Regions from separate parts of the Actinopolymorpha sp. B9G3 genome, predicted to be linked through region 1. Evidence: predicted binding sites of a transcription regulator. Region 1 holds the regulator's gene; the other holds the start of a gene.
The links. Region 1 encodes HrcA, which represses chaperone genes, less so after heat shock. Its sites were predicted from a motif close to TTGGCACTCGNNNNNNNCGAGTGCCAA; they were not measured.
Positions count from the first base shown of each region.

Region 2: a site for HrcA is predicted at 2,332-2,358, ahead of groL (chaperonin GroEL). Genes of this name have one in related genera too.

Region 1 covers NZ_JBEEAB010000004.1:274,741-278,693, reverse strand. The annotation lists gene dnaJ (molecular chaperone DnaJ) at 1-606, opposite strand, end outside; gene hrcA (heat-inducible transcriptional repressor HrcA) at 683-1,702, opposite strand; gene ABNF93_RS10015 (MBL fold metallo-hydrolase) at 1,840-2,694, shown strand; gene ABNF93_RS10010 (DUF3097 domain-containing protein) at 2,715-3,596, shown strand; gene hemW (radical SAM family heme chaperone HemW) at 3,636-3,953, opposite strand, start outside.
Region 2 covers NZ_JBEEAB010000011.1:203,890-207,842, reverse strand. The annotation lists gene ABNF93_RS20315 (cold-shock protein) at 447-647, shown strand; gene ABNF93_RS20310 (hypothetical protein) at 920-1,654, shown strand; gene ABNF93_RS20305 (nitroreductase family deazaflavin-dependent oxidoreductase) at 1,813-2,247, opposite strand; gene groL (chaperonin GroEL) at 2,502-3,953, shown strand, end outside.

The DNA.
Region 1 (3,953 bases):
CTCCCCCGCGCACTCAGGGCACGGGGTGGGGATGATCGTGCCGAACCCCTGGCAGCGGGGGCACGGCCGGCTCGTCATGACCTGGCCGAGGAAGGACCGTTGGACGGAGCTGATCTCACCGCGACCCTCGCAGACCGAGCAGCTGGTGGGTGTCGTGCCTGGGGCAGCGCCCCTGCCCGAACAGCTCCCGCAGACGACGGCCGTGTCGACCTGGACCTCCTTGACGGCGCCGTACACCGCCTCGGCCAGATCGACCGAGAGGCGCAGGAGCGCGTCCTGGCCACGGCGGGTCCGGGGTCGCGGCCCGCGGGCGGTCGTGCCGCCGAAGAACGCGTCCATGATGTCGGTGAACGAGAAACCCTGCCCGAATCCCGCACCTTGTCCAGCCGCACCGAGCGGATCGCCCCCCAGGTCGTAGACCTCACGCTTCTTCGGGTCCGACAGGACCTCGTAGGCGCGGGTGACCTCCTTGAAACGCTCGTGGGTCTCCGGATCCGGGTTGACGTCAGGGTGCAGGGTGCGCGCCAGCCGGCGGTAGGCCTTCTTGATCTCCTCCGCGGACGCGTCGCGCCCGACTCCGAGGAGTTCGTAATAGTCCTGGCTCATGCTGTGGGTGGCCTCTTGCACTGACTCATTCCCTTGGGACTCATCTTCCTTAAGACCCCGCTGCCTCTTTGAGAAGCTATTCCTCAGCGAGGATCTGACTGACATATCTGGCGACCGCCCGGACCGCACCCATCGTGCCCGGATAGTCCATCCGGGTGGGTCCGACGACACCCAGGTGGGCGAGTGTCTCGTCCCCAGGACCATAGCCGGTCGCGACAACGGAGGCGGCGGCCAGCTCAGCGTAGGGGTTCTCGTGCCCGATCCGGACCGTGAGGCGGGCGGGAGCGGTCGACTCGCCGAGGAGCCGCAACAGCACGACGTGCTCCTCCAGCGCCTCGAGTACCGGCCGGATCGAGGAGTGGAACTCGTGCCCGAGCGGGATCAGGTTGGCGGTGCCACTGACCGCGATGCGTTCCTCCGGGCGTTCGACGAGGGTCTCGAGGAACGCCGACACGATGCTGGCGACGATCGGCTGGTCGTCGGGCGCGAACGCCTCAGGCAGGTCGACCACGAGCGACTGCACCTCGGCGAGCCGCGCCCCCATGACCGCAGCGTTGAGGCGGGCCCGGACATCGCCCAGCAGCGCGTCTTCAGGGGCCTTGCCGACGTCGACGACACGCTGCTCGACCCGGCCCGTGCTGGTGATGAGGACGATCAGCAGCCGGGTGGTGGACAGCAGCACCAACTCGACATGGCGGACGGTCGACCGGGACAAGGTGGGGTACTGCACGACCGCGACCTGGCGGGTGAGCTGGGAGAGCAGGCGTACGGTCCGGTTGACGACATCGTCCAGATCGACCGCGCCCTCGAGGAACGTCGAGATCGCCCTGCGCTCCGCGCCAGACATCGGCTTGATCGTGCTCAGCCGGTCGACGAACAGCCGGTAGCCCTTGTCCGTCGGGATCCGGCCAGCGCTCGTGTGCGGCTGGGCGATGTAGCCCTCGTCCTCCAGCGCGGCCATGTCGTTGCGGACCGTCGCGGAGGAAACGCCCAGGTGGTGCCGGTCGACAAGCGCCTTGGAACCGACCGGCTCCTCGGTGTGCACGTAGTCCTCGACGATGGCGCGGAGGACGGCCAGCTTCCGTTCGTCGAGCATGGAGCCCGCACCTCCTCGCGTCACGGTTGACCTGAGGGCGGGGCAGCGGCATGTGCCTGGCACTCCCCGAACCCGAGTGCCAGTCTACGGGGAGAGGCCCCGAATGTGCGTCCTGAGCGGATGCGAGGCTGTGGATCGTGGACACGAACACGCACGGATGGACCGAGGTCGGGCCGGGCTGCTTCGCCCGCCGCTACCCGTCGTACGACCTCACGATCGGGGCGGTCGTGGGTGCCGTCGGCATCCTGCTGGTCGACACCCGGGCAAGCCTGGGCGAAGCCGACGAGTTGCGCGCTGACCTGCGTCGCCTCTCCCGCGCGCCGGTGCGCTGGGTGGTCGACACCCACTGGCACTTCGATCACTGCTTCGGCAACGCCCGGTTCGCCGACGCGGTGATCTACGGCCACGAGTCCGTGCCCGCGATGCTCGAGGCGCGGGCCGACGGCGTGCGTGCGGAGCTCTCGGCGCGGTCCGCCGAATGGGCCACGGAGATGGCCGCACTGGAGGTAGTGCCGCCGGGACGGACCTTCGCGTCGGTCGCGATGGCCGATCTCGGCGACCGGGTGGTGGAGCTCGTGCATCCGGGACGCGGCCACACCGACGGCGACGTCGTGGTCCGGGTTCCCGACGCCGACGTGGTCTACGTGGGAGATCTCGTCGAGGAGTCCGGCCCGCCGTCGTACGGCGACGACTCGTACCCGCTCGAGTGGGGTGCGACGCTCGACGTGGTGGCGGGACTGTTGACGACGCGGACAGCGGTCGTGCCCGGGCATGGCACGGTCGTGGACCATGCGTACGTCGGGGAGCAGCGCGGCGACCTCGTGGGCGTCGCCGGGACGATCCGCCGCCTGGTCGAGGAACGGGTGCCGATCGAGCGGGCATGGGAGGCAGCCGAGTGGCCATGGTCGCGGGAGGCTTTGGCCGAGGCGATCCGGCGGGGGTACGCACAACTGCGCGACACTCGCGGACGGCGGACACTGCCGCTCGTGTGAGGCGGCTACCCTCGCTCTCCATGGCCGGATCCTCACCTCCCGCTGACCGTTACGGACCTGACGTTCTCGAGAGCGACTGGCGGGCGCCGAAGCGCGGACGCTCGGTCGACGTCTCTGTCGAGCCCGACATGGTGGTCGAGGACGCGACGACCGGCTTCTGCGGCGCCGTCGTCGGCATCGAACGCACACTCGTGGTGCTGGAGGACCGGTTCGGTGCCCGGCGAAGCTATCCGTACGGGCCCGGGTTCCTGCTGGAAGGGCGGCCGGTCGTTCTGCGTCCGCCGGCCACGGGAGGCTCGGCGGCGGGTGGACCACGGCGCACGGCGTCAGGGTCGATCGCGGTCTCGGGTGCGCGGGCCCGCGTCGCCCGGGCGAGCCGGATCTACGTCGAGGGCCGCCACGACGCCGAGTTGGTCGAGAAGGTCTGGGGCGACGACCTGCGGATCGAAGGCGTCGCGGTGGAGTACCTCGAAGGAGTCGACGACCTCGCGAGTGTGGTCACCGAGTTCGCGCCCGATGCCGACCAGCGGCTCGGCGTCCTCGTCGACCATCTGGTGCCTGGCAGCAAGGAGAGCCGGATCGCCGCGGAGGTGGCGGCCGGGCCGTTCGGTGCGTACGTGCTCGTCGTCGGACATCCGTTCGTGGACATCTGGCAGGCCGTACGCCCAGAGCGGCTGGGGCTCGACGCCTGGCCACGGATTCCGCGGGCGACACCCTGGAAGCACGGAATCTGCGCGGCGCTGGGGTGGCCGCATGCCGAGCAGGCGGACATCGCGCAGGCCTGGCGACGGATCCTGGGAGGTGTCCGGACCTACCGCGACCTCGAGCCGGCACTGTTGGGCCCGGTGGAGCAGCTCATCGACTTCGTGACCGTGGGCGGTCCGGCGGACGCTGGTCCGTGATCACCGCGCAGAAACCGGGCACGTCGCCGGGCGCGGTCGTCAGGTGCGGGCAGGCTCTGTGCTCCACCCCAGCAGATCGCGTACGACCGCGTCGGCAAGGAGGCGACCTCGACTGGTGAGCACGGCGCGACCGGCCGCCAGAGCTGAGGCCTCCAGCAGGTCGTCACCGGCTGCCCGCTGGGCGGCCTCGACGCCTTCTGGTCCGAGGACGTCGAGGGCGAGGCCGGCTGCGAGGCGGAGTTCCAGCATGATCCGTTCGACCCTCCGGTCGGCCGGGTCGAGGGTTTCGCGGGCGTGCGCGGGGCTCGCGGCGGCGGCGAGGCGTTCGGCGTATGTCAAGGGATGCTTGACGTTCCA
Region 2 (3,953 bases), on a different contig from region 1:
TTTCTGCTGTGCCGATGAACAGTTCGTCCCAGCGAGCGCATCGATGCAACCGCGACTGCGGAGCGCTACGAAACTGTCGATTCATTCACGATGCGTGGTCGCATCGTCCCGCTGCACAGTTCGGCTGCACACTTCGGCTGTCCGATCATCTGTCAAAGCCCTGTGTGTCATAGCTGTTTCGTCAGGCGGGAAACTCCCCGCTGTTCAAGGGCCTGGACCGGTCTCGGACTCAATGAGATCGACTTTCCATCTCCCCAATGGCCTGGGGGTTGGGCTATGGTCGGGCGTGGTCGGCATGATCGTGCGTAAGTCGCTCGACCGATTAGCGGTGGGAAACGGAAACGCGCGGATCGATCGCAACGCCTCCTCATGGGGACGGGTGCGGTATGGACGACCCAGGCCCGCGCCGGGCGGGTCTGCACCCGAACGGCCTTGAGGAGAAGGTCATGACGCAGGGCACCGTGAAGTGGTTCAACGCCGAGAAGGGCTATGGCTTCATCGCCGTAGACGGCGGGAATGACGTGTTCGTTCACTGGTCGAAGATCGAGATGGACGGTTACAAGTCACTCGCTGATGGCCAGTCGGTCGAGTTCGAAGCCGTCGAGGGTCCGAAAGGACTCGAGGCGCACGGAGTTCGACCCCTCTGAAACCGGCTCGAAACCGAGCCCTCGCGGCCCGGTCGCATAACCTGATTGGGGTCCGGACGGGCTAACCGTCCGGGCCTCAACTCTTCTTCGGGATTCCGCAACTTTTCGGCGGCTACCCGGTGAGCTGTCCGGCCCGGTGAGCTGTCCGGAAGTTTTCAGGGCTGTGGACAACCAAAGCCGGACGCCGCTTTCGCGCCCTACTCTTGCGAGCGTCACGTCGACTCCACTTTGGGCCTTGCAGGCTCCGGAGCCTTGAAGAGAAGGGCCTGACAATGGCCGATTCAGCCGAGGAACGGCTCGCCGAACTGCGCGGTGAGAAAGCCCCGAAGGAGCCGCCTGCCACCATGGCGCAGGGTGCCGCCAACGATCCGGCGATGCCCACGTCCCTGCCCGCCGAGCAGATCCCGCTCGACGCCCGGGCGGTGGTGGGCGGGCAGCAGCTCGGGTTCGGATGTCTTCTTGCCCTCGGCTTCATGCTCGTGTTCTTCATCGGACTGATCAGCATCCTCGTGCTGGTGTTCTCCGCGGTGGAGAGGGACATCGTCGCGGTCGTCGTAGGGCTGTTCTTCCTGGGCATGTCGGTGGGCGTGGCGGTGGCGCTGGCGAAGTGGATTCGGCGCTGCCGGACCTGGTTGCGGGGAACGGTGCTCGTGGCCCGGGGGCCGTTCGGCACAAGCAGGTGTGACCTGGCCACCTCTGCGGTGAGCGTCGACTCGGCGGCGGAGACCAGGACCGTGTCGACCCACGGCCCCCACGGCACGTCGTCCACGACGGTCAGGACCGGCCGCCGCATTCCCTTCCTCGTCCTTCGTGAGGCCACGACCGGAAAGGTCGTACGCCTGATGCTCCGCGGCAGAGGTGGCAGGCTGCTTCCTCCCGACCAGCTGCGCCTGGTGGCGGCCGCGATCTCGACCGGTCCGCGGCCACAGCCGTACGACCAGCAGGCCCAGCAGATCGCCGCCGGCCTGCGGGCGCTCGCCGACGACCCGTTCAGCGGCCACCTCTAGATGAGGGTTTTGTCTGGCAGTGCCGGGTCGGCACACGACATCCCGCATCCCGGCTGGCGGGGTCTCGCCCCACCAAATCGCCCCGCATGCTCGGACGAAGACCGCAATGAACCGGCATCAGGCAGGTGTCAAGCCAGCCCGACTCCAATCGCTGAAGATCATGTCCGCTGCAGGATCACGACCGGAAAGTCACGGCCGCTCATCGATCGATACGTCTCGTAGTCCGGGAGCATCGACACCATCGTGGCCCACAGTGGCGGTTGCTCCTCGGCCGTCGCGAGGCGGGCGCAGGCGGTAAAGACTGGTTCCAAGCCGATCTGTATGCGTACCTCGGGATGCTCGAGCAGGTTGAGATACCACGCGGGGTACTCAGGAAGCCCACTGTTCGACGGCACCAGGAGATAGCGATCGCTGTCCTCGCCGTAGTACAAGACCGTACGCCGCCACTTGCCCGACCTGCGACCGCGAGTCGTCAACAGCAATGCCGGCAGGCCCAGCTGGTCTCCAGTACGCCCAGTGTCGAGGTAGTGGCGGGTGTGCTGAGCTACCCAGTCCACCGGGCTGTCCTGAGCCTCCTCCGCCTCGGACACCACGTTCCACCCCTCCCCAGCCGATCACCGCAAGCCATGAGCACCCGATGCTAGCTCCCGTGTTCGACCCCACCGGCAGGCCAGCCGCTTGCACTCTCCCCGGTCGAGTGCTAAACACGTGCTTAGCACTCGAAGGTCGCGAGTGACAATCCGCTGCAGGGCGGTTCGGCGAGGCCCCTGGCATGGTGAGGGGCCGTCCGTCGCGGGCGTCGGGCCGGCCACACGACATCCACCCGACTGGGGGAGGATCCAGCTAGATGCCCAAGATCATCGCGTTCAACGAGGACGCGCGACGCGGTCTCGAGCGGGGAATGAACTCGCTTGCCGATGCCGTCAAGGTGACCCTTGGTCCCAAGGGTCGCAACGTCGTCCTCGAGAAGAAGTGGGGCGCGCCGACGATCACCAACGACGGCGTCTCCATTGCCAAGGAGATCGAGCTCGAAGACCCGTGGGAGAAGATCGGGGCCGAGCTCGTCAAGGAAGTTGCCAAGAAGACCGATGACGTGGCCGGCGACGGCACGACCACCGCGACCGTCCTGGCGCAGGCGCTGGTCCGCGAGGGCCTGCGCAACGTCGCTGCCGGTGCCAACCCGATGGGCCTCAAGCGTGGTATCGAGGCAGCCGTCGAGCGGGTGACCGAGCAGCTCGCGCAGGCCGCGAAGGACGTCGAGACCAAGGAGCAGATCGCGTCCGTCGCGGCTGTTTCCGCCGGTGGCGACACCAGCGTCGGCGAGATCATCGCCGAGGCGATGGACAAGGTCGGCAAGGAAGGCGTCATCACCGTCGAGGAGAGCAACACCTTCGGCCTCGAGCTCGAGCTCACCGAGGGTATGCGCTTCGACAAGGGTTACATCTCGGCCTACTTCGCCACCGACATGGAGCGGATGGAGGCGACGCTGGACGACCCGTACGTCCTGATCGCCAACTCCAAGATCTCCGCCGTCAAGGACCTGCTCCCGGTCCTGGAGAAGGTCATGCAGTCGGGCAAGCCGCTGCTGATCATCGCCGAGGACGTCGAGGGCGAGGCCCTGGCCACGCTCGTCGTCAACAAGATGCGCGGCACGTTCAAGTCGGTTGCCGTCAAGGCACCCGGCTTCGGGGACCGGCGCAAGGCCATGCTCGGTGACATCGCCATCCTCACCGGTGGCCAGGTCATCTCCGAGGAGGTCGGTCTCAAGCTCGAGAACGCCAGCCTCGACCTGCTCGGCCGGGCCCGCAAGGTCACGGTCACCAAGGACGAGACGACCATCGTCGAGGGCGCAGGCGACTCCGACCAGATCGCCGGCCGGGTCAACCAGATCCGTGCCGAGATCGAGAACAGTGACTCCGACTACGACCGCGAGAAGCTGCAGGAGCGGCTGGCGAAGCTCGCCGGCGGCGTTGCGGTGATCAAGGTCGGCGCCGCCACCGAGGTGGAGCTGAAGGAGCGCAAGCACCGGATCGAGGACGCCGTTCGCGCGGCGAAGGCCTCGGTGGAGGAGGGCATCGTCGCCGGTGGCGGCGTGGCGCTCGTCCAGGCCGGAATCAAGGCGTTCGACAAGCTCGACCTCGAGGGTGACGAGCTCACCGGAGCCAACATCGTCAAGGTGGCGCTGGAGGCTCCGCTCAAGCAGATCGCGATCAACGCGGGCCTCGAAGGCGGTGTGGTCGCGGAGAAGGTGCGCGGCCTGCCTGCCGGTCACGGCCTGAACGCCGCGACCGGTGAGTAC